4 regions of the Massilia orientalis genome follow, and region 1 is predicted to be linked to each of the others. Evidence: predicted binding sites of a transcription regulator. Region 1 holds the regulator's gene; each other region holds the start of a gene.
What was found. The regulator LexA, encoded in region 1, represses DNA repair genes until DNA is damaged. The targets are predictions, from matches to a motif close to ACTGTATNNNNATACAGT.
Positions count from the first base shown of each region.

Region 2: the regulator LexA is predicted to act here: its motif matches at 4,320-4,337, upstream of QPK29_RS24870 (DNA topoisomerase IV subunit B).
Region 3: the regulator LexA is predicted to act here: its motif matches at 3,485-3,502, upstream of QPK29_RS11600 (ATP-dependent helicase).
Region 4: the regulator LexA is predicted to act here: its motif matches at 2,099-2,116, upstream of recA (recombinase RecA).

Region 1 is NZ_JASNRB020000012.1:103,279-110,997, reverse strand. Features, by position in the region: gene QPK29_RS19735 (SPOR domain-containing protein) at 1-756, shown strand, start outside; gene QPK29_RS19730 (CvpA family protein) at 770-1,258, shown strand; gene purF (amidophosphoribosyltransferase) at 1,299-2,822, shown strand; gene QPK29_RS19720 (cystathionine gamma-synthase family protein) at 2,889-4,130, shown strand; gene QPK29_RS19715 (tetratricopeptide repeat protein) at 4,183-4,971, shown strand; gene QPK29_RS19710 (hypothetical protein) at 4,988-5,449, opposite strand; gene QPK29_RS19705 (SAM-dependent methyltransferase) at 5,605-6,240, shown strand; gene lexA (transcriptional repressor LexA) at 6,296-6,958, opposite strand; gene rpsF (30S ribosomal protein S6) at 7,215-7,598, shown strand; gene priB (primosomal replication protein N) at 7,622-7,719, shown strand, end outside.
Region 2 is NZ_JASNRB020000018.1:28,995-36,713, reverse strand. Features, by position in the region: gene parC (DNA topoisomerase IV subunit A) at 1-2,058, opposite strand, end outside; gene QPK29_RS24870 (DNA topoisomerase IV subunit B) at 2,210-4,210, opposite strand; gene QPK29_RS24865 (gamma-glutamyl-gamma-aminobutyrate hydrolase family protein) at 4,506-5,480, shown strand; gene QPK29_RS24860 (Lrp/AsnC family transcriptional regulator) at 5,481-5,933, opposite strand; gene QPK29_RS24855 (LysE family translocator) at 6,016-6,633, shown strand; gene QPK29_RS24850 (hypothetical protein) at 6,713-7,060, shown strand; gene QPK29_RS24845 (ArsR/SmtB family transcription factor) at 7,062-7,719, opposite strand, start outside.
Region 3 is NZ_JASNRB020000006.1:229,429-237,147, forward strand. Features, by position in the region: gene QPK29_RS11570 (Hsp20/alpha crystallin family protein) at 1-130, opposite strand, end outside; gene fghA (S-formylglutathione hydrolase) at 346-1,188, opposite strand; gene QPK29_RS11580 (chromate transporter) at 1,263-1,910, opposite strand; gene QPK29_RS11585 (chromate transporter) at 1,907-2,512, opposite strand; gene QPK29_RS11590 (hypothetical protein) at 2,561-2,737, opposite strand; gene QPK29_RS11595 (hypothetical protein) at 2,938-3,156, shown strand; gene QPK29_RS11600 (ATP-dependent helicase) at 3,525-5,624, shown strand; gene QPK29_RS11605 (SIR2 family NAD-dependent protein deacylase) at 5,962-6,777, opposite strand; gene QPK29_RS11610 (phosphohydrolase) at 6,774-7,400, opposite strand; gene glpD (glycerol-3-phosphate dehydrogenase) at 7,567-7,719, shown strand, end outside.
Region 4 is NZ_JASNRB020000039.1:22,974-30,692, forward strand. Features, by position in the region: gene QPK29_RS31615 (DUF2889 domain-containing protein) at 1-224, opposite strand, end outside; gene recX (recombination regulator RecX) at 489-947, opposite strand; gene recA (recombinase RecA) at 956-2,035, opposite strand; gene QPK29_RS31630 (response regulator) at 2,350-3,072, shown strand; gene QPK29_RS31635 (sensor histidine kinase) at 3,069-4,634, shown strand; gene QPK29_RS31640 (DUF4212 domain-containing protein) at 4,606-4,917, shown strand; gene QPK29_RS31645 (sodium:solute symporter family protein) at 4,914-6,977, shown strand; gene QPK29_RS31650 (S9 family peptidase) at 7,016-7,719, shown strand, end outside.

The DNA of each region.
Region 1 (7,719 bases):
CTCGATTCCGAGCCCAAGCCGCTCGCCGGCGACATCGCGATCCAGATTCCCGCGAAAGACAAGGCCGCGCCGCTGCCCGTGCCGGCCGCCGACAAGGCCGTGTCCGCCGCGGACAGCGTCGACAAGGGCGAGGAAGTGGTCGACGCACCGCCGCCCGCGCCCGCCGCGAAGGCCCCGGCCGCCGTCGCCGCCGCCAGGCCGGAGAGCGCCGCGACGCAGCCGCCGGCCGTGATCGCGCCGAAACCGGAGCCGAAGGTCGAGCACAAGCCCGAACACAAGGAAACGCCCGCGGCCGAGCACAAGGATGCGAAGGCCGAGGCGCGCCTCGCCGAGAAGGAAAAGGCGGAACGCGCGAAGGCCGAGCACGACCGGGCCGAGCACGAGAAGGCGGAGCGCCTCGCGCGTGAAGCCCGGGAGAAGGCGAAGAAGGCCGAGGACAAGCCCGTGAAGCCGAAGGACGACGCGGCGCGCGCCATGGCCATCCTGGAAGGCAAGCCGGCGGAGAAGGACAAACCGGCCGAGGCCTCGTCGCAGCGCTTCGTGCTGCAGGTGGCCGCGCTGTCGAGCCAGGAAAAGGCGGCGGAAGTGCAAGCGAAGCTGCGCGAAGCGGGCATCTCGTCGTACACGCAGAAGACGTCCACCCCCTCCGGCGAACTGATCCGCGTTAGAGTCGGCCCCCTGAACAAGGAAGACGCCGAGAAAGTACGCGCCAAGCTGGGCCGCCTGGGCTTGTCCGGCGCCATGACCCCGGTCTGATTCGATTGAAGCCGTGACGATTTTCGACTACGTGGTGTTGTTCATCCTGATCTCGTCGGTCGTCATCAGCACCATGCGCGGCCTGGTGAAGGAAATCCTGTCGCTGGTCGGCTGGGTGGCGGCCTTCATCGTGGCCAACGCCTTCGGCGCGAAACTGGCACCCATGCTACCATCCGTGATTCCGGGCGAAGCCTTGCGGCTGATCGTTGCCTTCATTGCACTGTTCCTCGGCGTGCGCGTGCTGATGGGCCTGCTGGCCCTTGCGATCAGCGCCCTGATCGAGGCCTCCGGCCTGTCCCTGGCCGACCGCGGACTCGGCGGCCTGTTCGGATTGGGCCGGGGTATTGTGATCGTGCTGGCCGGCGTCATATTGTGCGGGATGACATCCATCCCCCAACAGGCTTTCTGGAAAGACGCGCTGTTCTCGCCCATGGCGGAAACCGGAGCGCGCACCGTCAAACCTTTCTTGCCCGCTGCCTTCGCGCAGCACGTGCAGTTTTGAAACACCCTTTTGTCTAGCTGTCCAAGTTTAGGAGCACACCATGTGTGGCATCGTCGGCGTCGTCTCGCAAGCCCCCGTCAACCAGCTGTTATATGATGCGTTGCTGCTGTTGCAGCACCGCGGTCAGGACGCAGCGGGGATTGCAACCAATCACAGCAGCATGTTCTCGATGTACAAGGCCAACGGCCTCGTGCGAGACGTCTTCCGCACGCGTAACATGCGTTCGCTGCAAGGCAATTCCGGCATTGGCCACTGCCGCTACCCGACCGCCGGCTCGTCCAGCGAAGAGGAAGCGCAGCCGTTCTACGTGAATGCCCCGTTCGGCATCACCCTTGCGCACAACGGTAACCTCACGAACCAGGAACAACTGAAGGAAGAGCTGTTCCGCATCGACCGCCGCCACGTCAACACGAACTCCGACTCGGAAGTCCTGCTGAACGTGCTGGCCCACGAGATCGCCACGGCCGCCGACGGCTACTCGCTCGATCCGGACGCCGTGTTCAAGGCCGTCGCGCACGTGCACCGCCGCGTGCGCGGCGCGTACGCCGTCATCGCCCAGATCGCCGGCCATGGCCTGCTCGCGTTCCGCGACCCGTTCGGCATCCGCCCGCTGTGCCTCGGCATCAACGAGACGGAAAACGGCCCCGAATACCTCGTCGCCAGCGAATCCGTCGCGCTGGAAGGCCTGGGCTTCCGCTTCGTGCGCGACATCGCGCCGGGCGAAGCCGTCTGGGTCGACGCCGATCGCCAGCTGCACACCCGCCAGTGCGCCGAGAATCCGTCGCTGAATCCGTGCGCGTTCGAATACGTCTACCTGGCCCGCCCGGACTCCGTGATCGACGGCGCCTCCGTGTACGCCACCCGACTGCGCATGGGCGAATACCTGGCCGAGAAGATCCGCAAGGAGATTCCGGTCGAAGAGATCGACGTCGTGATGCCGATCCCGGATTCGTCGCGTCCGGCCGCCATCCAGCTCGCGCTGAAACTGGGCGTCGAATACCGCGAAGGCTTCATCAAGAACCGCTACGTCGGCCGCACGTTCATCATGCCGGGCCAGGCGATGCGCAAGAAGTCGGTGCGCCAGAAGCTGAACGCGATCCCGTCCGAATTCAAGGACAAGAACGTGCTGCTCGTCGACGACTCCATCGTGCGCGGCACGACGAGCCGCGAGATCGTGCAGATGGCGCGCGAATCGGGCGCCCGCAAGGTGTTCTTCGCGTCCGCCGCGCCGCCGGTCCTGTACCCGAACGTGTACGGCATCGACATGCCGACGCGCGACGAGCTGATCGCCCACGGCCGCACCGTCGAGGAAGTGTGCCGCGAGATCACGGCCGACCGCCTCGTCTACCAGGACCTCGATGCGCTGAAGAAGTCGATCTCCGACGTCAACCCGGCCCTGACGAACGTGGAAGCGTCGTGCTTCGACGGCGTCTACGTCACGGGCGACGTCACGCCGGCCTACCTCGACCAGCTGGAGCACGCGCGCCACAAGTCGTCCGGTAAATCGTCGGAAGACATCGTGCGCACGCAACTGAACCTGAACCCGCCCGTCGCGGCGGAATAACGCGTATTCCGTAGGGCGGGCACCCGGTGCCCGCCTGGCGTATCGCGGCCCATCATTCAAAAGACCATGAGCGACAAACCCAACTACGGCTTCACCACCACCATCCTGCACAACGATCGCAGGAAGTCGATCGAACACAACTCGCTGCACAAGCCGATCCACACGTCGGTCGCGTTCGGCTACACGGATGCGCGCCAGCTCGCGTCCGTCTTCCAGGGCAAGGAACCGGGCTTCCGCTACGGCCGCCAGGGCAACCCGACCGTCAGCGCGCTGGAAGACAAGATCAGCAAGATGGAAGACGGCGTCGCGTCGCTGTGCTTCGGCACCGGCATGGCTGCCATCGGCGCGCTCGCGCAGGCACTGCTGCGCGCCGGCGACCACGTCGTGTCGTCCTCGTTCCTGTTCGGGAATACCAACAGCCTGTGGAACACGGTGGCCGCGCAGGGCACGGAAGTGTCGTTCGTGGACGCGACCGACGTCGCGAACGTGGAAGCCGCGCTGAAGCCTAACACGCGCCTCGTGTTCGTCGAGACCATCGCCAACCCGCGCACGCAGATCGCGGACCTGGCCCGCATCGGCGCACTGTGCCGCGCGCGCGGCATCCTGTACGTCGTCGACAACACGATGACGACGCCCTACCTGTTCCGCCCGAAGGCGGTCGGCGCGGGCCTCGTCGTGAACGCGCTGACGAAGTCGATCGGCGGCCACGGCATGGCGTTGGGCGGCGCGCTGACGGACACCGGCGTGTTCGACTGGAGCGCCTATCCGAACATCGCCGACAACTTCCGCCGCCAGCCGTCCGCCGCGCAGGGCATGGCCCAGCTGCGCGCGAAAGCGCTGCGCGACTTCGGCGCATCGCTGGCGCCGGAAGCGGCGCACCACATCGCGGTCGGCGCCGAAACGCTCGCGCTGCGCATGGAGCGCACGTGCGCGAACGCCCTGGCATTGGCCCGCATGCTCGAGGCCGATGATCGCGTCGCCGCCGTCCACTATCCTGGCCTGGAATCGCATCCGCAGCACAAGCTGGCGTCCGAACAGTTCCGCGCGTACGGCTCGCTGTTCAGTTTCGAGCTGAAGGAAGGCATCGACTGCTTCGATTACCTGAACCGCCTGAAGGTGGCGATTCCGGCGTCGAACCTGGGCGACACGCGCACGCTCGTCATCCCGGTCGCGCACACGATCTTCTTCGAGATGGGCGCCGAGCGCCGCGCCAGCATGGGCATCGCGGAATCGCTGATCCGCGTGTCGGTGGGTATCGAGGATACGGCCGACCTGCTGGCCGATTTCGGTAACGCGCTGAACGGTTGAGCCCGGGCGACGCTGCGGTTATGATCGACTTGTTGCCATTCATCTATTCGCCATGAAGACTGTCCTGTTCTGTGCCGCATTGCTGTGCGGCGGTGTCGCGCTGGCTGCCGAGCCCGCAGCAAAAAAAGGTGCTGCGCCGAAGCCGGTCGCCGCCGCCCCGTCCGCCAACGTCGCCGCCGAGCTCGCTGAAGCGGACGCGCTGTTCGCCAAGAAATCGTATCCGGACGCGCTGGCGAAATACACGAAGCTGGCGAACGCCGGCAACGTGATGGCCCAGCAGCACCTGGGTGAAATGTATTTCTACGGCGAGGCCGGCAGCGTCGACATGGACAAGGCCGCGCAATGGTTCCAGAAGGCGGCCGCCAAGGGCAATGCCGTCGCCATCGCATCGCTCGAGCTGATGAAGCAGCGCGAGGCCCGGCGCGCCGACCTCGACTACTGGATCGCGAAATACGACGGTTCCGACGTGCGCACCAACGACTACCGCTGCCCGGCGCCGCGCTTCCCGACCATGTCCAAGGTCAACGAGGAAATCGATTACTACAGCGGCAAGATGAAGGATTGGGAAGCGTGCCACAACCGTTGGGTGAAGCAGCTGAACGCCTCCCTGCCGCTGACGAAACGCATCCCGGAAGACATCGCGAAGCTGATGACGAAGGACGAGACGGAGAAGGCGAACGTGCACCTGAAGGAGGTGGGTGATCGCCTGGCGGAAGACACCAAGGTGGCCGGCCGGATGATCGTGGCGGACTTCGACGCCTGGCGCGCAGGCACGGAAGCCTACGTCAAGGAACACAACGAGATGGTCAAGAACGCGCCGCCGCCGGATAACGACAAGTAAGCGTCGGGGAGGCGCGCTAGCGCGGGCATGTGGTGTTCATGGGCGCGCTGCCGTTTGCCGGGTAGGTGCGGCAGAATGCGCCCACCGGCGTGACGATGCGGTACACGCGCGCGTTGCCGTCGGCTGCCGTCGTGATGTCTTCGATGCGCGCCGACCGGAACCAGCTGCCGCCCGCCGCGTGAGCGGCGTCGAACCGGCGGTCGATTTCATCCTGTCCGCGCGAGCGGAAGCGTTGCGGCACGCCAGGTGCGTGGTTCAGTTCGCGGGCAATCACGGCCGCATCGCGCGTGGCGGCCGCCAGCATGTCCATGCGCCCCGGAGGGCGCGCGTCCGTCGGCGCGGCAGGCGCGGGGTCGGGCTGCGGCTCGGCGGCGGCTTGCGGCGGCACGTCATCGTGGCCGGGAAAACGTGGCAGGGGAACGGACGTCGTCTCGACCAGGCCCAGCCACAGCAGGTGCGCCGCGCCGGATACCAGCACGGCAAGTGTCAGCCTTCCGTGCGCACGGGCGCCGGGCAGTTGGATTCTGGGGGAGGGCGGCACAAGACTCCTTCGCGGTACGGCGCCGCAGGCCGACGCACCAGGATCATATCTAAAAAATATCGTTGTTTTCTCACCAAAAGTCGCTTCGGCATATGCTCATCATCACCATCAAACAAGGCAAGGAAAAAAGCCTGCTGTCCGGCGACCCGTGGATTTATTTGTCCGCCGTCGAGAAAATCGAGGGACGGCCCCAGGAGCGCGGCAAACCCGGCGTCACTGCGATCGTGCAGTCGTCGGCACGCCAGTTTCTGGCGCGCGCGGCCTACAACGCGAAGTCGCAGATCGCGGCCCGCGTCTGGACGCTGCGCGAGCACGAGCCGGTCGATCACGCCATGATGAAACGGCGCGTGCAGGCCGCGGTCGCGCGGCGCGCCGTGGCCGTGCGCGGCGCCGATCCGCAAGCCCTGGTCCTGGTGATCGATGGCGAAAAAGACGGCCTGCCGGGGCTGCTGGTGCACAGCTATGGCGGGACCGGCGGTTACCTGGTGTGCCAGTTCAATGCCGCCGGCGTCGACGCGTGGAAAGTGACTATCGTGCAGGCGCTGGTCGCGGCGACGGGTTGCGCCAACGTATTCGAGCGGAGCGACGAGCTGTTGCGCAAAGGAGAGGGGTTGCCTGTCATCTGGCGCGCCCTGGCCGGCGACGAGCCGCCGCAGCGCCTGATGGTACGTGACGGCAGCCGGCTGCTGCCGACGGATATCCGTACCGGTTTCGTCTATCCGCGCTGAGAGCAGGATAAAACGACAAGGCCCGCATGACGCGGGCCCGTGTGCAGGCGGAAGGTCAGTGCCAGGACCGCAGCAGTCCGACGGCCAGGCCTTCCAGCGCGAACTCGTCGGCCTGCGGGTCGACGGTAATCACGGAAAAGTCCGGGTTTTCCGGCAGCAGTTCGATCGTGGAACCGGTCTTGCGGTAGCGCTTGACCGTCACTTCGTCGCCGATGCGGGCGACGACGATCTGGCCGTTCTTCGCGCTGTCGACCTTCTTGACGGCGAGGAAGTCGCCGTCGCAGATGCCGGCGTCGCGCATCGACCAGCCCTTGACCTTCAGCAGGAAGTCGGGCTTGCTCGAGAACATGGCCGGGTCGACGGAGTAGGTCGCTTCGACATGTTCCTGGGCGAGGATGGGCGAGCCCGCAGCGACGCGGCCGACGAGCGGCAGCGACATCAGGTTCGGCGGAATCGGCGGCACGAAGGCAGGTACCGCGGCCGCAGTCGCCTTGGATTCGACGGACTGGCCGACGAGGCGGATACCGCGCGAGGTACCCGGGGAAATTTCGATCGCGCCCTTACGGGCCAGGGCCTGCAGGTGTTCCTCGGCGGCATTGGCCGAGCGGAAGCCAAGCTCCTGGGCGATTTCGGCGCGAGTCGGCGGGAAGCCAGTGTTGTCGATGGCTTCCTTGATCAGGTTGAGGATCTGTTCTTGCCGTGCGGTGAGCTTAAGCATGTTCGTCTTCGTTGGTACGGGGTCAGACTGTATTTTTGTACAGTATTGCGCCACGCGCAAGGGGATTTCAAATTTTTTTTGCGGTGCGGTACGCAGCGCACGTTTACAACTCTTTGCGGTGCGGTACGCAGCGCACCTGCAAGCGGTACCTATTGAGCACTTGACGGTCTTGCTGTTATAATGTTGGGCTTTCCCTTCCCACACTCGTCTTGACGCCGAGGTGGGCATTTGTTTAAACGTCCTTAAGGAGTGTTTCATGCGTCATTATGAAATCGTGTTTATCGTCCACCCGGACCAGAGCGAGCAGGTCCCGGCGATGATCGAACGCTACAAGGCTACGGTCACCTCGCGCGGCGGCAACATCCACCGCGTCGAAGATTGGGGCCGTCGTCAAATGGCTTACCAGATCCAGAAGCTGCCGAAGGCACACTACATCTGCCTGAACATCGAGTGCGACAACGAGACCCTGGTCGAGCTGGAAACCGCATTCAAATTCAATGATGCCGTGCTGCGTCACCTGACCGTGAAGATGAAGAAAGCTGAAACCGCACCGTCGCCGATGATGAAGTCGGTCCAGCGCGAAGACGCAGCCAAGAGCCACCGCGCCGAGCAGGCCGCCGCTCCGGCCGCCGCAGCCTAATCTCGCGGGAGCAACAAGCTGTAGTGAACGAGCTGTCCCTGGTCGCGAGCATCCTGGAACGCGACGTCCTGCGCTACACACCGGCCGGCATCCCCATCGTGGGCGGCATCCTGCAACACGG
Region 2 (7,719 bases), on a different contig from region 1:
CAGCACGCGGCCCTTCTCGGACAGGCAGGCGATGGCGCCTGCGTTGTCCACCACGACGCGCGGCGCCAGCGGCACGGCGCCGTCGTCCAGCGTGATAAACGATTTACCACCTTTCAGGCGCGTGATCATGTCGCCGGCCTTCGTGATGAAGCCGAAGCCGGTCGTCGTCGCGAGCAGCAGGCGTGTCTCGGCCGGGCCCACGTAGTAGTACAGGATACGGCCGCCGCCCGACAGGTCGACCAACGTCGTGATGGGGACGCCGTCGCCGCGCGCGCCGGGCAGGGCGGCCACGGGCACGGAATACACCTTGCCGTTGTCGCCGACGCACAACAGCGTATCGACCGTGCGGCACTCGAACGCGCCGTACAGCGAGTCGCCCGCCTTGAACGTGAACTGGGCCGGATCGTGGCCGACGCCGGTACGCGCGCGCACCCAGCCTTTTTCGGAGACGATGACCGTCACCGGCTCGTCGATGATCTTCTGCTCGGCCACGGCCTTCTGCGCTTCCTCGATCAGCGTGCGGCGGTCGTCGCCGTACTGTTTCGAATCGGCCTCGATCTCGCGGATGATCAGGCGCTTCATCGACGACGGGTTCTCGAGGATGTCTTCCAGTTTTTCCTTTTCGCCGCGCAGCTCGGCCAGCTCCTGCTGGATCTTGATCGCTTCCAGGCGCGCCAGCTGGCGCAGGCGGATCTCGAGGATGTCCTCGGCCTGGCGCTCGGACAGGCGGAAACGCTCGACCAACGCGGCCTTCGGATCGTCCGAATTGCGGATGATGTGGATGACCTCATCGATGTTCAGCAGGACGATCTCGCGGCCTTCCAGGATGTGGATGCGGTCGTTGACCTTGCCCAGCTTGAATTCCGTGCGGCGGCGGACCGTGACGAAGCGGTACTCGATCCATTCCTGCAGGATCTCGGTGAGACCCTTCTGGCGCGGACGGCCGTCGCCGCCGATCATCACGAGGTTGATCGGGGCCGACGTTTCCAGCGACGTGTGCGCCAGCAGCATCAGCATGAATTCGGTCTGGTCCTGGTTCTTCGACTTCGGCTCGAACACGAGGCGCACCGGCGCTTCGCGGCCGGATTCGTCGCGCACGGCATCCAGCGCGCCGAGGATCGTCTGCTTCAGCGTGAGCTGCTCGGGCAGCAGGGTCTTCTTGCCGACCTTGATCTTCGGGTTGGTCAGTTCCTCGATCTCTTCCAGCACGCGCTGCGACGACACGCCGGGCGGCAGCTCGGTGACGACGGCCTGCCACTGGCCGCGCGCCAGCTCCTCGATCTTCCAGCGCGCACGCACCTTCATCGAGCCGCGGCCCGACGCGTACATGTCGGCGATGGCGGATGCCGGGGTGATGATCTGGCCGCCGCCCGGATAGTCCGGACCGGGCATGAGGGTCATCAGCTCGGCGTGCGTGATCTTCGGATTGCGGATCATCGCGACGGCGGCGGCGGCCACTTCGCGCAGGTTGTGCGACGGGATCTCGGTGGCCATGCCGACCGCGATGCCGGATGCGCCGTTCAGCAGCAGCATCGGCAGGCGCGCGGGCAGGGTGCGCGGTTCCTCGCTCGAACCGTCGTAGTTCGGCTGGAAGTCGACGGTGCCCATGTCGATCTCGTCGAGCAGCAGGCGCGAGACGGGCGTCAGACGGGCTTCCGTGTAACGCATCGCGGCGGCGCCGTCGCCGTCGCGCGAGCCGAAGTTGCCCTGGCCGTCGATCAGCGGATAGCGCAGCGAAAAGTCCTGGGCCATGCGCACGAGGGCGTCGTACACCGACTGGTCGCCGTGCGGGTGCAGCTTGCCGAGCACGTCGCCGACGACGGTCGCGGACTTGCGGGGCTTCGCGGTCGGGCCGAGACCCAGTTCGTTCATCGAATACAGGATGCGGCGCTGGACGGGCTTCTGGCCGTCCGAGACGTCCGGCAGCGCGCGGCCTTTGACGACCGAGACGGCATAGTCCAGATAGGCGCGCTCGGCGAAAGTCGAGAGGGTCAGCGTCTCGGCGTCGTCGCCGCCGCCGGGGGGAGTGGTTTGTTCGAAGAGGCTTGCTTGGGTCATATGTTTGGTTCGTTTCTGGTGGCGCTGTTGGCTGCTCGCCGAACTTGGGTTCCCGCCAAGGGGGCCGCCGAGGCCGGGAACGACGGTATTAAGGCCAACGCACTCGGATACGTCGTCCCTGCGAAGGCAGGGGCCCAATTTGCTTTTCAGATCAAATATCCGCTTCCGTCTCGTTTCCGTGCTCTTCCAGCCACGCGCGGCGGGCGGCGGCTTCGCCTTTACCCATCAGCATGTTGAAGCGCGCCGACGATTCGGCCAGGCCGTAGTCGCCGAAGGCCACCGGCAGCAGGCGGCGGGTGTCCGGGTTCATCGTCGTTTCCCACAGCTGCTCGGCGTTCATCTCGCCCAGGCCCTTGAAGCGGGAAATGCTCCACGTGCCTTCCTTCAGGCCTTCTTTTTTCAGCTTGTCCTCGATGGCGAGCAGTTCGCCGTCGTCCAGCGCGTACAGCTTCTGGATCGGCTTCTTGCCGCGCGCCGGCACGTCCACGCGGTACAGCGGCGGGCGCGCGACGCACACGTGGCCGTTCTTGAAGAGGGCCGGAAAATGTTTGAAGAACAAAGTGAGCAGCAGGACCTGGATGTGCGAGCCGTCGACGTCCGCATCGGAGAGGATGCAGATCTTCCCGTAGCGCAGGCCCGAGATATCCGGATTGTCGTCCGGGCCGTGCGGATCGACGCCGATCGCCACCGCGATGTCGTGGATCTCGTTGTTCGCGAACAGGCGGTCGCGGTCCGTTTCCCACGTGTTCAGGACCTTGCCGCGCAGCGGCAGGATCGCCTGGAATTCCTTGTCGCGGCCCATCTTCGCGGAGCCGCCCGCCGAATCGCCCTCGACGAGGAACAGCTCGTTGCGGGTGATGTCGGTCGATTCGCAGTCGGTCAGCTTGCCCGGCAAAACGGCCACGCCCGACGACTTCTTCTTCTCGACCTTTTGCAGCGAGCGGAGACGCGATTGCGCCTGCTTGATGACGAGTTCCGCCAGCTTGCGGCCATATTCGACGTGCTGGTTCAGCCACAGTTCGAGCGGCGGCTTGGTGAACGCCGACACGAGTTTCACCGCGTCGCGCGAGTTCAGGCGTTCCTTCGTCTGGCCCTGGAATTGCGGGTCCAGCACTTTCGCGGACAGCACGAACGAGACGCGCGCGAACACGTCTTCCGGCAGCAGCTTGACGCCCTTCGGCAGCAGCGAGTGCATCTCGACGAAGCCCTTCACGGCGCCGAACAGGCCGTCGCGCAGGCCGGACTCGTGCGTGCCGCCGCTGACCGTCGGGATCAGGTTGACATACGATTCGCGTACCACCGAACCTTCCTCGGTCCAGGCCACGACCCAAGCCGCGCCTTCGCCCTCGGCAAAGCCTTCATCGCCGGCGGCGGCGTACTGCGCGCCTTCGAACAGCGGGATCACGGTCTGGCCGCCGCCGGCCGTCTGCGCCAGCGCTTCCGTCAGGTAGCCGCGCAGGCCTTCGTCGTAGCGCCAGGTCTGCTTGTCGCCGGTCTTGGCATTGGTCAGCGTGACGGTGACGCCCGGCAGCAGCACGGCTTTCGAGCGCAACAGGCGCTGCAGCTCGCTCATCGGGATGTTCGGCGAATCGAAGTATTTACCGTCCGGCCAGGCGGTGACGCGCGTGCCGTTCTTCTTGCCGCCCCGTTCGAACGGTTCGGAGGTCAGCGGTTCGATGACGTCGCCGTCGGCGAACACGAGCTTGTGCACGCCGTTGCCGTCGTCGTCCTTGCGCCACACCGTGATTTCGAGACGCTTCGACAGCGCGTTCGTGACGGACACGCCGACGCCGTGCAGGCCGCCCGAGAACGCGTAGGCGCCACCGGAGCCCTTGTCGAACTTGCCGCCGGCGTGCAGGCGGGTGAACACGATCTCGACGGTCGAGACGCCTTCTTCCGGATGCAGGCCGACCGGGATGCCGCGGCCGTCGTCCTCGACGGTGATGGAACCGTCCGCATTCATCGTCACGTCGATGTTCTTGCAGTGGCCGCCCAGCGCCTCGTCCGAGGCGTTGTCGATCACTTCCTGGATGATGTGCAGCGGATTCTCGGTGCGGGTGTACATGCCCGGACGCTGCTTGACGGGCTCCAGTCCTTTCAGGACGCGGATGGATGATTCGCTGTAATCGGGTGCGGGTTTCTTGGTGGCCATGCTTGATCTTCAATCATTCGAATGCTGCGCATTCTATCTTGTCGCGCGGAAAATAAGCGACTTCACGCGGTGGGTTCTACAGGGCGGGACGCGGCGTGCGGTCGAAACAACTGTATGGAAGCACAGTATTTTTGCTTGTTAAGCGCAAGTTTGCAAGTGTTCGTTGCACGGATTGCCAAGTAAGCGGCATCGCGGCATCCTGTGCATATGCGGGTGGCTGCGGGAATTTCATTACTAAAACGATATTTTTTTTAAAACGAATCGTGCGCGACCGTCGCAAGGATATATTGAGATCATGGCTGAGGACAATGACAAGTATGCTAACGACGCCGGCCCGCCGCAGGACGGACCGCCGCCGCGTGTGCCCGACCGGCGCGCCAACGGCGGCGTGTCACGCTACCTGCGTACCGACGACACGCCGCTGAACCTGGCCGGCCGCGTATTGCGCTCGCGCTGGCGCGCGTTGGCCGACAAGTTCAACCGCGACTTCATGCGGCGCACGCTGCGCATTGGCGTCTCCGCCCGCATCTTCCACCCGGAAGAGGGCGCGAAAGGCCTGCGCAGCAAGAACCTCCAATACCTCGAAGAATCGATCGCGCAATGGGTGATGTCGCGGGACGTGCTCGTGTTCATGGTCCCGACCGTGAATACGAACGGGCTGCTGCACCCCAGCAACATCACAATGCGTCATTACGCGCGCCACCTGGACGGCCTCGTGCTGCAGGGCGGGGCGGACGTGTCGCCGATGACATATTCCGAAACGCCGACGCGGCCCGAATGGAGCGGCGACCGCCCGCGCGACGTGTACGAACTGGAACTGCTGCACGAATTCGTCGACGCGGGCAAGCCCGTGCTGGGCATCTGCCGCGGTTGCCAGCTGATCAACGTCGCATTCGGCGGGACCTTGCACCAGGACATCGTGACGAACGTGACCGGCGCCCAGCCGCACGTGCACGACATCTACGACGCCCACCGCCACGCCATCGTGTTCCCACACGGGTCGTCGCTGCGCAAGATGTTTCCCCAGCATGAGCGCGCCGTCGTGAACTCGATCCACCACCAGGCCGTCAAGGACCTCGGGCGCGATATCCACGTGGAAGCGATGTCCGAGCCGGACGGCGTCGTCGAGGCGATCCGCTACCAGCGCGCGCCGTTCGTGATGGGCCTGCAGTGGCATCCGGAATTCCACCGCGCCACGGGCGGCGACCTGCTCGACTGCACGCCGGTGCTGGATGAATTCCTGCGCGCCGCGCGCGAGACACGCCTCTGATCAAAATGGTAAGGGCCGCCCCTGGACGACGCTCTTCATCACGAGCGTCGACGTCAGCCGCAACACGTTCGGCAACGTCGACAGGCTGTCGTCCCACAGTTTCTGGTACGCCGCCAGGTCCGTCGTGATGACGTTCAGGATGTAGTCCGGGTCGCCGAACAGGCGCTGCGCCTGGATGATTTCCGGAACGCCGGGCACGCGTTCTTCGAAGGCACGTACGCTCTCCCGGTCCGTGGCGCGCAAGGTAACGAAGACGATGGCCGAGAAATTCAGTCCGACGGCCGCCGGCTCGATGGTCGCGCGGTAGTCGGCAATGATCCCCGCGTCTTCCAGTGCCCGCACGCGCCGGTGGCACGGCGACAGGCTCAAGCCAATGCGTTCTCCCAGGTCGGTGAGAGAAAGGCGCCCATCCTTTTGGAGTTCCGCAAGAATCTTCCGGTCGTAATCGTCCATGCGGGAGATGTTGCCCGAAATCGTGGTTGGTTGACAAGCCTTAGGCAGCACATTTTCGTGGCGGCGCAGTACGCTGTTCCTCATGAATACCCATACCCTCCTGCTGTTTTCCGCCACCGTGCTGCCGTTGATCTGCACGCCCGGCCCCGACATCCTTTTCATCGCGTCGCAAGCGATGTCCGGCGGGACGCCCGCTGGCCTGCGCGCCACGACGGGTGTGCTACTCGGCTACTGCGTCCATTCCTTCCTGGTGGCGCTCGGCCTTGCCGCCGTCGTGGCCGCGTCGCCTCTCCTGTTCGAGGTGATCCGCTGGGCGGGGATCACGTACCTGGTCTACCTGGCCTCGAAGCTGATCCGGGCGGCGCTGCGCGCCGGCGAGCTCGTCGTGCCGCAGGGGCAGGTCGCGAACCAGCTCTCCAGGGGATTCCTCACGTCCCTGCTGAACCCGAAAGGGATGATGGTCTACGTCGCCATCCTGCCCCAGTTCATGGACCGGCACGGCGGCGACACGACGCTGCAGGCGGTCGCCCTGTCCGCGGCCTTCATGTTCTGGTGCGGGGTCGTGTACACCTCGCTCTGCCTTGCCCTGGGCCGGGTCGGTGGCCGCAAGCTCAGCGACAAGCGGCGCCGGGTGATCGACGGTTCGGCCGGCGGCATGGTGTTGCTCGCGGCGGGGTTCATGGCCGTGGTCCGGCAATAACAGATTGCGCTTGCGTTCGGTCTCGTCCCGCTCCATAATCTAAACGAGAATCATTCTCATTTAAATGCGAGGAGGCTGTATGGACGACGATCTGCTGGACGAACTGAACACGCCGGACGGGCGGCGCACCACGCGCCACGAACTGCTCGTGGCGGCGCTGCTGCACCTGATGTCGCAATACACCGTGAACAATGCGGACGCCTGCGACCGCGCGAGCGGCGACGGGCCGTGCGTGAAACTGGCCTCGGTGATCGAGCGCCACCTGAATGCGCTGGCGCGCCTGCCGGATGCCGATCCGGTGCTGCGCGCCACCTGCGAGCAGCTGAGCGTGAAATGGGCGGGCCTCGTCGACCGCGGCCTGCCGGCGCCCGTCAAGCGCCCGCTGCTGGCGCGGATCCTGGGGCAGGGCCGGCCGTCGTTGGCTTGACTCAGTCGAGCCAGGCCCGCAGCGCCGCTTCGCCGTCCGCGCTGAACGCGAGCACGCGCGACTCCGGCACGCGGCGCGCCCAGCCCAGTTGCTGGAAACGCTCCAGCAGCGCCGTCCCGAGCGCGCCCGCCAAATGATGGCGCCGCTCGCTCCAGTCCAGGCAATGGCGGCACAACGGCCGCCGCGTGGCGGACGGCAGGGGATCGATGCCGATGGCCGCGATCAGTGCGCGCCCACGGTCGGTCAGTGTGACGCCGCCTGCATCCAGCGCGAACGCGCCGCGCCGGGCCAGGCTTTCGTAGACGAGCACCCCGAGTTCGCCCGCCAGATGGTCATAGCAGACGCGCGCCTTGCGCAGCGCCGGTTCGCGTGGACTGGAACGCACGCGCACGGATCCTGTGCCGAACGCGATGCCCATCATGGATTCGAGCAGGTGCGCGACGTCGGCGTCGGCGATGCGGAAATAGCGGTGCCGGCCCTGCGCCTCGACGGCGAGCAGGCCCGCCTCGCGCAGCTTGGCGAGATGCGTGCTGATCGTCTGGCGCGTGACGCCGGCGGCGTCGGCCAGTTCGGTCGCCGTCAGCGCCATGCCGCTCATCAGCACGTTCAGCACTTCGGCGCGCGCCTGGTCGCCGATCAGGGCGGCGATGTTGGCGATA
Region 3 (7,719 bases), on a different contig from region 1:
CCCAGCGCCCCTGGGCGAGCGGCGCGAAGAAGTCCTGGAACATGTTCTCGACCATGCGTCCGAACTGGTCTTCCATGGCGCCGGGACGGAATGTGGAAAGCGGCGTCGTGCCTCTTCTGATCAGGTTCATGATAGACCTCCCTTTCAAGAATGATGTCCCGCGGCGCGCAGGGCGCCGCAACACCATTTATAGGGCGGTCGAATCGGGTTTGCAAGCGTCGTCTCGTACCGTGCGCGGGGGCCGGGTCGGACCTTTGAGGCAGGACAGCAGGCGAACGAAAGCGGGGAATTCTTGCGCAACCGCCCCGGTCAACGACAGTGTGTGGACCGGGGCGGATGCGGGCGTCAGCCGAGGTTGCGCCGGTGGAAGCGCAAGTGGTCTTCGACGAAGGTGGAGATGAAGTAATAGCCGTGGTCGTAACCGGGGTGGCGGCGCAGTTCGAGCGGCTGGCCGACGGCGCGGCAGGCTTCCTCGAACGCCTCCGGGTACAGCTGTTCGGCAAGGAACTTGTCGCCCAGGCCCTGGTCGATCAGGATCCCCTTGGGGAAGGGCGGGGCGTCGGCGCAGGCCATCAGCTCGGTCGCATCGTAGACGCGCCACGCGTCGCGATCGGTGCCGAGATAGCCGCCGAACGCCTTCTCGCCCCACGGGCAGCGGGACGGCGCGGCGATGGGGGCGAAGGCCGACACGGAGCGGAACAGGTCGGGGTTGCGCAGCGCCAGCATCAGCGCGCCGTGGCCGCCCATGGAGTGGCCGAAGATACCCACGCGCGCCGGATCGGCCGGCAAGGTGGCGAGCACCAGCGCGCGCAGTTCGAGGATGTGGCTGTACATGCGGTAGTGGGTCGACCACGGTTCGCGGGTGGCATCCACATAGAAACCGGCGCCGGCGCCGAAGTCCCAGCTGTCGGTCTCGCCCGGCACGCCGGCGCCGCGCGGGCTCGTGTCGGGCGCGACCAGGATCAGGCCTTCCTGCGCCGCCACGCGCTGGGCGCCGGCCTTGATCATGAAGGTCTCTTCGGTGCACGTCAGGCCGGCGAGGTAGAACAGGACGGGCAGGCGCTTGCCGTGCGCGCCGGGAGGGAGGTACACGGAAAAACGCATCGGCAGGCCGATGGCGGCGGAATCGTATTTATAGAAGCGCTGGACGCCGTCGAAACAAACGTGTTCGCTGAGGAGTTCGGGCATGGCTCGGTCCATCGGATGGTTGGCTGATCGAAAGCGCAAGTATGCCCGGTCCGCAGGCGGGCCGCTACTGCGCTTCAGATCAGCCCGAGCGCCCCCAGCACGGCGCCGGCCGCGAGCAGCCACAGCAGATGGATGCGCGTGCGCCAGATGATCAGGCCGCTGACGATCGCGGCGAGCCACAGGGGCCAGTTCGCCAGGACGGCGGACGCGATCGGGGCAGCTGCGCCGGCACCGGCACTGACACTGGCGCCGGCACTGACACCGGCGCCGGCGGAACTGGCCATGATCCAGGCGGTGGACAGCAGCAGCGCGATCACGATGGGCGCCATGCCCTGCTTGAAGGCCCGGACGGCGCGCAGGTCGCGGTTGCGGTGGCCCCAGCGGGCGGCCGTGTAGGTGATGATGGTGGACGGCGTCATGATGCCGACCATCGTCACGAGCACGCCGAACAGCGCGGCCGCCGTGCTGCCGGCGTTCATGCCGACGTACCACCCCATCAGGGCGACGAACAGGACGTTCGGCCCCGGGGCGGCTTGCGCCAGCGCGATGGACTGGTTGAACTGTTCCTGGGTCAGCCAGTGGTGCTGCTCGACGAGGAAGCGGTGCATCTCGGACGACGTCGAGATGGCCCCGCCGACCGACATCAGCGACATCTGGAGGAAGTGGCCGAGCAAGTCGAGCCAGTCGGCCCAGTCCAGCGTGAGGTGCAGGGGCGCCGTCATGTTGCGAGCCGGCGGTACGTGAGGACGCAGCCCAGGCCGCCGAGGCCGAACAGCACCCAGGGGAGCGGACATTTGAGGAACGCGACGAGGATGAAGCCGGCCGCCGCGATGGCCAGGCACCAGGACAGGGGCATCGGGCTTTTCTTCAGCGCGCTGGCCAGGCGCAGGCCGGCCGCGCCGATCAGGCCGGCACAGACGGCGGCCATGCCGTGCAGTGCGCCGGCGACGACAGGGTTGTCGGCGAAGCGGTCGTGCAGCACGGCCAGCCCGATGACGAGGATCAGGGGCACGGTCAGCAAGCCGGCCAGTGCGGCGAGCGCGCCGGCGACGCCGAAATGGCGGCCGCCGATCATCAGCGACAGGTTGACGACGTTCGGTCCGGGCATGATCTGGGCGACGGCCCAGTCTTCGATGAATTCTTCCTGGGTCAGCCAGCGCTTGCGGTCGACGATTTCACGCTGGACGATGGCCAGCACGCCGCCGAACCCCTGCAGGGCCAGCAAGGTGAAGGAAATGAACAGGTCGGCGAGGGAGCGGGGGCGGTTGGCGCTTGCGGACGGTGCGGACGTGCCGGACGGCGGGGAGCTGGGCGGGGCATTCATGCACCGATTATCGCGCCGCGCCCGGCATCCTGTCCATGTGGGGGGCTGTCAGCCGCCGCCGATGCCCCGCATCACGCGTCCCGTGCCTTCGCATTCGGGACAGGTCTTGCCGTCGGCCAGCTTGCCGCTGCCGCCGCAGGTTTCGCACAGGTCTTCGCCGGCGCCTGGCGTGCCGGGTACGGCTTCGTCGCCGGGTTTCAGGTCGGGATCGGGCATTGCGTTCATGGAGTCCTCGTGGTGGTTGGATCGACGAGGCCATTCTAGGCGCAGCGAAAACGGCGCGGCGCGCGCATGCGGCGCGGGTTTGTCATGAGGAATTCACAAACGGATGCCACATTGGATAAAAATTAATCTTGACTTTGGCCAAAGGTGGGAAATACTCGTTAGGCAGCAATCCCTTCAATCCATCAAAGTCAGGAACTGCGATGAACCAAGACACCCTCGAGCTCGAAGACGGTCAGTTGTCCGTCCCTTACCAGCGGCGCGATACCGACCAGAAGGATATCGTCGACCTGGGTATTGCGCTCCAGCAGCGCAGCAATACGATGTCGGCCGTGGAATACCTGCGTTCGCAGAACGTCGGCAACGACGTCATCGAACGCGTGCTGACGGAGCCGGGGCGCAGGCGCTCCTGGTGCAGGTAAGGGTGCGAGGAGCGACAAGCTCGACAGTTGTGCACAATCTTGCTCGACTGCATGTTGCTTATTTTTTCGATTCGTGCGTCACTTGTCCTGGTAACTCATTGATTTTGTGAAGGTTGAGTTTTGCCCGCACAACGGGCAAATTGTTGAAACCCGCATTCCTGCTTGGTTTTGGCATGTCAAGAGGGTGTTTTTCCACAACCTTATACACAGTTTTTGTGGATATCTGATCAAGCCGTGTTGAAGAGGCAAGCGAGGCGGGCAGGGGCCGTGAGCGTCCGCGCCCGTTGACGCTGGTTTGCGACATTGCTATCTGCGCTTGCATAAAGATACTGGACAAATGTACAGTTGAGCATCTATCCTCAACCGCCATGTCCGTCGCCACCGCCACCCCCGTTTCCCGGCCCGCCGCACCCGCCGATCCGTTCGCCGGCCTGAATCCCGAGCAGCGCGCCGCCGTCGAGCACGACGTGGGCGCGGGGATGGTCCGGCCGCTGCTGGTGGTCGCGGGCGCCGGCTCGGGCAAGACGAATACGCTGGCGCACCGGGTCGCGAAGCTGATCCTGGCCGGGAGCGATCCGCAACGTATCCTGCTGCTGACGTTTTCGCGCCGCGCGGCCAACGAGATGGGCCAGCGCGCCGCCGGCGTGCTGCAGCGCGTGCTGGGCACGTCGACCGCGGTGGGCAGCCTGCCCTGGGCCGGCACGTTTCACAGCATCGGCGCCCGCCTGCTGCGCGAGTACGCGGGCCGGATCGGGCTGGAAGCCTCGTTCACGATCCACGACCGCGCCGATTCCGAAGACTTGATGGGCCTCGTGCGCCAAGACGTGGGCCTGGGCGCCTCCACTGGCCAGAAACGCTTTCCGCTGAAGGGCACGTGCCTCGCGATCTACTCGCGCGTCGTCAATGCCCGCGAGCCGCTGGCCGACGCGCTGCAGTCGACGTTCCCGTGGTGCAGCGAATGGGAAGAACAGCTCAAGCGCCTGTTCGGCGCCTACGTCGACGCCAAGCAGGAACAGAACGTCCTCGACTACGACGACCTGCTGCTGTTCTGGGCCGAGATGGCGTCCGATCCGGAACTCGGTCCGGAACTGGGCGCGCTGTTCGACCATGTGCTCGTCGACGAATACCAGGACACGAACCGCCTGCAGGCCGCGATCCTGCAAGGCATGAAGCCGGACGGGCGGGGCGTGATGGTCGTCGGCGACGATGCGCAATCCATTTATTCGTTCCGCGGCGCGACGGTGCGCAACATCCTCGACTTCCCGAAGCAGTTCGGCGAGCACACGCGCCTGATCACGCTGGACCGCAACTACCGCTCGACGCAGCCCATCCTCGACGCGTCGAACGCCGTCATCGCCGCCGCGCTGGAGCGCCATGCGAAGACCTTGTGGACCGATAAGGTCGCCACCGGCAAGCCGCAGCTCGTGCTGATCCCGGACGAGGCCGAGCAGGCGCGCTGGGTGTGCAACCGTGTGCTGGAACAGCGCGAGGCGGGCATCAAGCTGACACAGCAGGCCGTGCTGTTCCGCGCCGCCAGCCACAGCGCGGCGCTGGAGCTGGAACTCGTGCGGCGCAACATCCCGTTCGTGAAATTCGGCGGCCTCAAATTCCTGGAAGCGGCGCATATCAAGGACGTCCTCGCCATGCTGCGCTTCGCCCAGAATCCGGCGGGCCGCGTGGCCGGCTTCCGCGTCGTGCAACTGATTCCCGGAATCGGCCCGGCGACGGCGGCCCGCCTGCTCGATGCGGTGGCCGAGGCGCTCGACCCCGTTGCGGCCGTCGACGCGTTTCCCGCGCCTCCACGCGCGCAAGGGGAGTGGGAGCAATTTACCGCGCTGTTCCGCACCCTGCGCACGAAGGGCCTGCGCTGGCCGCTGGAAATCGAGCTCGTCCGCGACTGGTATCTGCCGCACCTCGAGCGCCTGCACGACGACGCACCGGTCCGCGCGGCCGACCTCGACCAGCTGGTGGCGCTGGCCGGCGGCTATGGCTCGCGCGAAAACTTCCTCACCGAACTGACGCTCGACCCGCCGGAAGCGACGAGCGACCGCGCGGGCCCGCCGCTGCTGGACGAGGATTATCTGATCCTGTCGACGATCCACTCGTCCAAAGGGCAGGAGTGGAAGGCCGTGCACGTGCTGAACGTCGTCGACGGGTGCATCCCGTCCGACATGGCGACCGGCAGTGCCGAGGACATCGAGGAAGAGCGGCGCCTGCTCTACGTGGCCATGACGCGCGCCAAGGAACACCTGCACCTCATCGTCCCGAACCGTTTCTTCATCAAGCAACAGGCGCAGATGGGCGACCGCCACGTCTATGCGCAGCGCACGCGCTTCGTCACGCCCGTCATGCTCAAGCACTTCGAGGAATGCGTCTGGACGAATGCCGAAACGTTGCAGGTGCGCAAGCCGATGCCGGACAGCGTGCGGATGATGGTGCGCGAACGGGCCCGCAATGCCTGGAAATGAAAATAACGGCAAGATGACGGCAAAAGTGGGCAGAATCGGAACACTGTGACAAAGTTATCCACGCTGGGTCGATTTTGTAGGAATTTGCCGCATTTCCAGTGCCTGCTTAAAACACGAGCAATGGTAAGTCATTGATTTCATTGGTTTTTGATTTTGCCCGTTCAATGGGCAGTTTGTTGAAACCCGCATCGATACTGGGCTTCCGGCTTGTCAAGAGGCGCTTGTCCACACAGTTATCCACATTTCTTGTGGATATTAAAATTAATCCCGTCGAATCAATGCCTTAGGTCGCGGACTTGATGCCGCATCGAGCATTTTCGTGTCGATAAGGATCAAGTCAACCGAGCGATGCGCGGAGCGCCGCCAAGGCGTCCAGTGCACCCAGCGGCACCCCGACACCCCGGCCGGTACGTACGTCGGGCTCGCGCGGATTGATTCGGACGAGCGGCGCACCCTGCGCTTCGCACATGTGCCGCACGGAGGGCACGTCCGTGCCGGCTCCCAGTTCGATGACGACGAGGTTCGACACCTGCGCGCGCCAGCGCTCGAGTCGGGCGTACTGCGCTTCCGTGCGGGCGTCCAGCCAGCGGCCGTCGCCGAACATCAGGATGTTGGGCCGCGCCAGCGCACCGCAGCGCGGACAGCGCGGCAGCGGCGGCGTCATCAGGCAGGTCGCGGGATCGATGCGGGGATCGACGGCAGCGGCAGGCCAGATCGCATCGCTGCACGGGCGCGTGCATTGCAGGTGATGAATGGAACCGTGGCATTCGACGAGGCGGTCGTCGCCAAAACCGGCGCGCTGGAACTGCCCGTCGACGTTGCTGGTGAAAACGAAGGCGCCGTGCTCCAGGCGGCTACCTATGTCGCGCAGGATCGCGAAGCCCGCATGCGGGACCGTGGCGCGGTACAGCGCGAGGCGGTGGCCGTAGAAGCCCCAGGCCAGTTCCGGGTTCGCGTCGAAGCTGTGCGGATTGGCGATCTCGACGAAGCGGATGCCCAGCGCGGCCAGCGGTGGATAGGCGCGCCAGAAGCCGTGGTTGCCGCGAAAGTCGGGCAGGCCGGAATCGACACCGATGCCGGCGCCGGCGCCGATCAGGAGACCGTCGGCAGCGCGCAGCAGCGCGGCGGCCCGGGAAAGTTCGGCGGCGCTCATGCGCGGTCTCCTTCGTCTATGCGGCGCTGCAAATGCTCCAGTGCATCCAGGAAGCGTTCGGCGGCGAGGCCAGGCGGCCACGGTTCCCATGGCGCGCAGTCATACACGTCGACCAGCGGATCGTGCGCCAGCACGGCGGACCGGATCTTCAACGTCGTGCGCACTTCCTGCGCCGACCAGCCCGCCACGTGCACGGCTTCGCTGGCGGCGGCCAGGCGGTCGGCGCGCTTGTGGAGCTGGTGCTCGGCCGGCGTCCACGCGGGCAGGCGGTAGCGCAGGAACACGGCTTGTTCCAGGCGCCGCGTGAGGGCGCGAAAGCCCTCGCCGAGGAATGGCTTGATCGGCGCGACGGCGTCGAAGCCGAGCAGGCCTTCCTCCGCGTCGTGCAACAGTTCGCGCAGTTCGACGACGGGGGCGAGCGGCGCCGGCGACGCCGCGCGCCGCAGCAGCATCACGGCGATCGAATGCTGGGCCACGGACAGCGGCAGCGGCCACGCGGAGTGCCCGCCCCAGCGGTAGGTGCGCGCGAGGCCGAGGGCGAGGTCGCTGTCGTCCCAGTCGAACGGTGTCGGATTCAGGAGGTCGAGACGCTTGCCGGACGGCATGCGGACCCAGGCGCGCATGTCGGGCGCCATGTCAGCAGTGGTATGAAACGGTGGGCATGGACCGATTCTACACGGCCGCGCCGGCCGACCCCGGCCGGATTGACATGGCCGAACACAGGGCCCCGTTCGCGGTGTAGAGTAGGCTGCGGCCGGGCGGGGGCCCGGCAATCCGGAGTGCGGCTTCATGGGTGAACACGGCAAACGAATCGAGTGCGACGTCCTCGTCGTGGGCGGCGGCATCAACGGCGCCGGCATCGCGCGCGACGCGGCCGGGCGCGGCCTGCGCGTCGTGCTGTGTGAAAAGGACGACCTCGCGCAGCACACGTCGTCCGCGTCG
Region 4 (7,719 bases), on a different contig from region 1:
TCGGCGTCGACGATGTTCATGTCGCGGTCGATAGTCACCCGCAATTTGAGTTCGTGCACCGGCAGGCCGGCCGGACGGGCGCCGGAAGGCAGGGCAATGTCATGCGTCTTGGTGTCGCGGATGCACGCGTCGAGGTCCCACAGGCCATCGTCGCGCGCGAACGCTTCGACGCTAATGGCGCGCGTGTGCCTTGGCTTACGCGGAGCGGGAGGAGACAGGGGCATAAACACCAATGCCGGAATGCGGCGAAAAAATTTGCAGCCGTTGTGCCTGATGCACGTTGCCGCAGCTTCTACGGCAACAACCGCTCTTGCGGCGCTGCTTAAACCATGAAAGTTTAGCACAGGGTAACGGGCTGTGCACCGTCTCCCCGGTCACAGAAGGGTTTTTGCAGGGAAGATAAGGGGAGATGTTGCGAAGTTGTGATGCCGAAAGCGCAAGCTTGCCGTCATAAACGGAACGACAGTCCGTTATTCACAACGATGAGATCAGAGGTCGTCGTCGTCGTGGCCGCCCTTCAGCGCGGCACGCACCGCACTCTGGGAAAAGCCGCGTTGCAACAGGAAGCGCATCTGTTTGCTGCGTTCTTCGGCATCCTGTGGAACCGTGCCGAACTTGCGGCGCCAGACTTCACGCGCCCGTGCCGTTTCGGATTCCTTCAGTTCGGACTTGAGTTCGTCGAACGCTTCGCCGTTGACGCCATGCTGCTGGAGTTCGGCGAGCACCCGGGCGTTACCGTAGCGTCCGGCTCGCCGGTGAACCAGCGATTCGGCAAACCGCTCCTGCGACAGCCAGTTGTTCTTTTCGAGGAAATCGAGGAGGGCTTCGACGTCGTCGCCCTCCTCCGCATAACGGGACAATTTGCGCGCCAGCTCGAGCCGGCTGTGCTCGCGCGTCGACAGATACTTCAACGCGCGAGCCTTGAGGCTCAGTTGCTGGCGCGGCATCAGGACGATTACTCGTCGTCGCCGATGGCTGCCGGCTCGACCGCAGCACTGCCGGCCGGGGCCGGCGGCAGTTCGCGCACGCCGAGGGCGGCGCGGACCTTGTTCTCGATTTCGCGTGCCAGTGCCGGACGCTCCCTCAAGAAGATACGGGCATTGTCCTTGCCCTGGCCGATACGCTCGCCACCGTAGCTGTACCACGAACCCGACTTCTCGACGATCTTGTTGTCCACGCCCAGGTCGATGATCTCGCCTTCGCGCGACGTGCCTTCGCCGTACAGGATGTCGAAGTGCGCTTCCTTGAACGGGGGCGCGATCTTGTTCTTGACGACCTTGACCTTGGTTTCGTTACCGATCACCTCGTCGCCGGTCTTGATCGAGCCGGTACGGCGGATGTCCAGGCGCACGGAGGCGTAGAACTTCAGCGCGTTACCGCCGGTCGTCGTTTCCGGGCTGCCGAACATGACGCCGATCTTCATACGGATCTGGTTAATGAAGATCACCAGGGTGTTCGTACGGTTGATCGATGCGGTCAGCTTGCGCAGCGCCTGCGACATCAGGCGGGCCTGCAGGCCCGGCAGGGAGTCGCCCATGTCGCCTTCGATCTCGGCGCGCGGCGTCAGCGCCGCCACCGAGTCGATGACCACCATGTCGACACTGCCCGAACGCACGAGAGCGTCCGTGATTTCCAGCGCCTGTTCACCCGTGTCCGGCTGCGAGATCAGCAGCTCGTCCAGCTTGATGCCCAGCTTTTGCGCATAGGTCACGTCCAGCGCGTGCTCGGCGTCGATGAACGCGCAGGTGCCACCCAGTTTCTGCATCTGGGCGATGGTCTGCAGGGTCAGGGTCGTCTTGCCCGACGATTCCGGACCGTAGATCTCGACGATACGGCCGCGCGGCAGGCCGCCGACGCCGAGTGCGATGTCCAGGCCCAGCGAGCCGGTCGAGACGGTTTGCACTTCCTCGACGGGCGCATTGGTATCCATGCGCATCACCGAGCCTTTACCGAATTGCTTTTCGATCTGCGCGAGGGCTGCTGCCAGCGCCTTGCCCTTCTCGGCTGCATTTATTGCGGATTTTTTGTCGTCCATAACTTTCTTTCTGTCCTAGAGTGAACCAAGGTGTGGGCCGCTCGCGCGATTTCAATAGGAAGTACTGTATAAAATACCAGTGGTTTTGGCAAGCGATATTTACCATCGCTCGCCCGATTCGACATGTTGCGAAACTTCCCACACAATAAGGGAACGTCGAAAAACCTGCTACGCGTTGCACTGTCGTCCTGCGATGCTCGCTGTACTACTCGTACAGCTGCGCTTCTCAAACGACATTGCTGCCGCTCGCGACGGTTTTTCGAGGTCCCCATAAGCGAGTGAGCGGGGTCGAACAACGAAAGCCGGGGGAAAAGATGCGTATTTTACTAGCCGAAGATGATAGCGTATTGGCCGATGGGCTGACGCGCTCCTTGCGCCAATCCGGCTACGCCATCGACTGCGTCAAGAACGGCCAGGACGCCGACACGGCGCTGTCGACCCAGGAGTTCGATCTCCTGATCCTCGACCTCGGCCTGCCCAAGCTGTCCGGCCTGGACGTGCTGCGCCGCCTGCGTGCGCGCGGCTCGCTGCTGCCGGTGCTGATCCTCACGGCTGCCGACTCCATCGAGCAGCGCGTGGGCGGCCTCGACGCCGGCGCCGACGATTACATGCCCAAGCCGTTCGCGCTGTCCGAACTGGAAGCGCGCGTGCGTGCCCTCACCCGGCGCGGCCAGGGCGGCGGCTCGACCGTCATCCGCCACGGCCCGCTCGTGTACGATCAGGTCGGCCGCAGCGCGTACATCAACGACCAGATGCTCGACCTGTCCGCGCGCGAGCTGGGCCTGCTGGAAATCCTGCTGGCGCGCACGGGCCGCCTCGTGTCGAAGGAACAGCTCGTCGACCACCTGTGCGAATGGGGCGAGGAAGTGTCGAACAACGCCATCGAGGTCTACGTGCACCGCCTGCGCAAGAAGATCGAGACGGGCGGCATCCGCATCGCCACCGTGCGCGGCTTGGGCTACTGCCTGGAGCGCTTTTCCGATACACCCCGCGACAGCGCCCGCAAGAGCGCCGAAGCAGCCAGCGGCCAGAAGTGAAGCGGTTCAAGCGGCGCGCGGCCGGACCGGATCCGCTCGCCGTCACGGAACCGGTCGACGACCTCTACGTCCCGCCCAGGCCGGAACCGGAAGAAAGCATCCAGCATTCGCTGTTCGGCGAAATCCTCGACTGGATGCTGGCCCCGCTGCTGCTGCTGTGGCCGATGAGCATCGCGATCACTTACCTGGTCGCGAAGTCGATCGCGAATCAACCGTTCGACCATGCGCTGGAAGACAGCGTCACGGTGCTCGCGCAGCAGGTCAAGGAGGTCGACGGCCAGGTCGTCGCGCGCCTGGGCGGCACCGCGCGCGACATCCTGCGCGCGGACGACGTCGACAGCGTGTATTTCCAGATCAGCGGCCCGCACGGCGAGATCGTCGACGGCGACCGCGACCTGCCGCCGCCGAACCCCGACGACGCCGAGCGCAGCGGCCGCGTGCACTTCCGCACCGAGACCCTGCACGGCACGCCGATACGCATCGCCTATGCCTGGGTCAATTTGCAGCCGTTGCTGGACGCCACGCAGGAACCGCGCCTCGCGCTCGTGCAGGTGGCGGAAACGCTCGACAAGCGCGCGCAGCTGGCCAACGAGATCATCAAGGGCGTGATCCTGCCGCAGTTCATCATCCTGCCCGTGATCCTGGCCCTCGTCTGGTTCGCGCTGTCGCGGGGCCTGTCGCCGCTGGCGCAGCTGCAGGAACGCATCCGCGCCCGCCCGCCGGACGATTTGTCGCCCATCGATTCGCGCCAGGTGCCGGAAGAGATTTCGCCGCTCGTGGGCTCGCTGAACGACATGCTGGCGCGCCTCGCGCACACGATCGACGTGCAGAAGCGCTTCATTGCCGACGCCGCGCACCAGATGAAGACGCCGCTCGCGGGCATGCGCATGCAGTCGGAGCTGGCGCTGCGCCAGGTCGATCCGAACGAGATCCACCGCTCGCTCGAGCAGCTGGCCACGAGTTCGGAATCGGCCACGCGTCTCGTAAACCAGCTGCTGGCACTGGCCCGCGCGGAAAACCAGCCGCATGCGGGCCAGACGCTGGAACCGCTCGACCTTGCCGCATTGGCGCGCGACGTCGTCCAGGACTGGGTGCAAGCCTCGTTCGCGCACGAGATCGACCTCGGCTACGAAGTCATCGGCGACCCGCCGGAGATCGACGGCAGCGCCATGATGCTGCGCGAGCTGCTGTCGAACCTGATCGACAACGCGCTGCGCTACACGCCGCCCGGCGGCAGCGTCACCGTGCGCGTGCGCGGGACGAACATCGGCAACGGCAGCCAGGCTTTACTCGAAGTCGAGGACACGGGCCCCGGCATCGCGCCGTCCGAGCGCCATCGCGTGTTCGAACGTTTTTATCGCATCCTCGGTTCGAGCGCGTCCGGTTCCGGCCTCGGTCTCGCCATCGTGCGCGAGATCGCGCAGCAGCACGGCGCCGACATCGAGATCTTCAACAACCCGCGCAGCACGCACAAGAAATTCCCGGGCAGCCTGTTCCGGCTGACCTTCCCGCCCACCGTCACGCTTGTCCCCGATGCCGACCGAGACCGCCCCTTCCTCTGACCCCGACCGCGAGCGCCAACGCATCGTCGCCGCACGCGCCGCGCATTGGGCGCGCGCGCGCCGCCTGATCGCGCTGCTGCTGGCGCTGTGGCTCGCGACCAGCTTCTGCACCGTGTTCTTCGCGCGCGACCTCGCGCACCTGTCCGTGTTCGGCTGGCCGCTGTCGTTCTACCTCGCGGCGCAGGGCGCGTCGCTCACGTACCTCGCCATCATCGGGGCGTACGCCTGGCGCATGCGCATCCTCGACCGCGATTTCCAACGCATGCTGGAGGGCCGTTCATGACCGGGACGGCCGCCAAGACCCGCAGCTACTTCCGCCGACTGGCCCGCTACTACCTGTGGTTCACGCTGTGCTTCGCGCTGTTCCTGGGCGCGCTGGCGATCCTGGAACACGAAGGCATGCCGCGCCAGTGGATCGGCCACCTGTACATGTTCGCGACGATCGTCCTGTACGCGATCATCGGCGTCGTCAGCCGCACGTCGAACGTGTCCGAATACTACGTGGCGGGACGGCGGGTGCCGGCGCTGTTCAACGGCATGGCGACGGCGGCCGACTGGATCTCGGCCGCCAGCTTCATCAGCCTGGCGGGCACGCTGTACCTGCACGGCTTCGACGCCCTCGCCTACGTGATGGGCTGGACGGGCGGCTACTGCCTCGTCGCCCTGCTGATCGCGCCCTACCTGCGCCGCTTCGCCCAGTACACGATCCCCGACTTCCTCGCCGCCCGCTACGGCGGCGAGACCGCTACGCGGCAGGGCAGCATCGTGCGCGCGCTCGCGGTCGGCGGCACCATCGTCGTCTCGTTCACGTACGTCGTCGCGCAGATCTATGCCGTCGGCCTGATCGCGTCGCGCTTCACGGGCGTCGATTTCTCGGTCGGCATCTTCCTCGGCCTCGCCAGCATCCTCGTGTGCTCGTTCCTGGGCGGGATGCGCGCCATCACGTGGACGCAGGTGGCGCAGTACATCATCATCCTCGTCGCCTTCCTGATCCCGACGATCTGGCTGTCGATGAAATTCGCGGGCAACCCGGTGCCGCAGGTCGCGTACGGCTCCGTGCTGCCCAAGCTGGCCGCGCGCGAAGCCCAGCTGGCGGCCGACCCGCGCGAGGCCGAAGTGCGCGCCCGTTTCCACGCCCGCGCCGACGACTACGCGGCGCGCATCGCCGCCCTGCCCCATTCCTGGGAAGCGGGCAAGATCGAAGCACAGCGCCGGCTGGACAAGGCGCGCGGCCGCAACGCGCCGCTGACCGAGGTGCGCAGCGCGGAACGCGAGCTGCTCGACTATCCGCGCACGGCCGACGAAGCCGCGCGCGCGTGGACCGAACTGCGCGCCGCCAACCTGGCGCGCGCCCAGCCGCCGGAACCGCACGCGGAACCGTTCCCCGGCAAGACGCGGGAAGAATCGGACATCCGCCGCAACAATTTTCTATCCCTCGTGTTCTGCCTGATGTTCGGCACCGCGGCGCTGCCGCACATCCTGATGCGCTCCTACACGACGCCGTCCGTGCACGAGACGCGCGTCTCCGTGTTCTGGACACTGTTCTTCATCCTGCTGATTTACCTGACGATGCCCGCGCTGGCCGTGCTGGCGAAGTACGACATCTACACGGCCCTCGTCGGCACGGGCTTCGATTCCCTGCCGACCTGGGTCTCGTACTGGGCCAACGTCGACAAGTCGAATCCCCTGATCAGCATCGTCGACATCAACGGCGACGGCATCGTGCAGCTGGCCGAGATCGCGATCGACGGCGACGTGCTCACGCTGGCCACGCCGGAGATCGGCGGCCTGCCGTACGTGATTTCCGGGCTGGTGGCGGCCGGCGGCCTGGCGGCGGCGCTGTCCACCGCGGACGGCCTGCTGCTCGCGATCTCGAACGCGCTGTCGCACGACATCTACTTCAAGATCGTCGATCCGGGCGCCTCCACGCAGAAGCGCGTGACGATCTCCAAGCTGCTGCTGCTGGCCGTCGCGTTCATCGCCGCGTACGTCGCGTCGCAAAAGCCGGCCGACATCCTGTCGCTCGTCGGCGCCGCGTTCTCGCTCGCGGGGTCGACGATGTTCCCCGCGCTGGTGGCGGGCGTGTTCTGGAAGCGGGCCAATTTCGCGGGCGCGATCGCGGGCATGGCGACCGGCTTCCTCGTCTGCATCTACTACATGCTGCACACGAACCCCATGCTGGGCGGGAGCCTGGATGCGGTCTGGTTCCACATCGCGCCCATTTCCGCGGGCGTGTTCGGCGTGCCGGCGGGGGCGCTGGCGCTGGTCGTGGCGAGTCTGGTGACGGCGCCGCCGCCGCGCGCGAGCGGCGGGCTCGTGGCGCATATCCGGGCGCCGGAATAAATGTTATCGTTATGCAATGTTCTCACTGGGGATCTTGCATGCTCCCGCGCCGTACCCTGCCGTATTTTTTCGCTCTCTCCGCTTCGCTCGCCGGTGCCGCCTGGGCCGCGCCGGCCGCTGTAGCCACGCCGCCGGCCATCGCCTTTTTCCAGCATGCCGCCATCCATCGCGTCGCGCTGTCTCCCGATGCGCGCTACCTGGCGGTCCGTGCGGGCGCGCCCGACCGCAAGGACTATCTCGCCGTGATCGACCTCGCCACCAACAAGCCGACCGTGGTGGCCGCATTCGACGATGCCGACATCGACGACTTCGAATGGGTGAACGGCACCCGGCTCGTCTTCGACCTGACCGAAAAGAATACCGGCCAGGGCGACGTGCGGCACGGCCCGGGCCTGTACGCCGTCGACCGCGACGGCCAGCATTTCGCGCAGCTGGCCGACCGCTATGTCGACTCCGCTTCGCGCCACGAACTGATCGGCAAGGTGCCGATGCAACCGTGGAACACGTTCCTCATCCGCCAGCGTCCACGCAAGGACGACATGATCTATGTGTCCCGTCCCATCTGGGATGCGGGCGATGAACACCTCTACACCGACCTGGTCCGCCTGAACACGCGCACGGGCCACGCGCAAACCATTCCCCGCCCGGGACCGGTGACCAGCTGGCTGCTCGATCACGAAGGCGAACCCCGCCTTGCCACCGCCGTCAAGGATGGGCGGATGACGATCTACTACCGCGATCC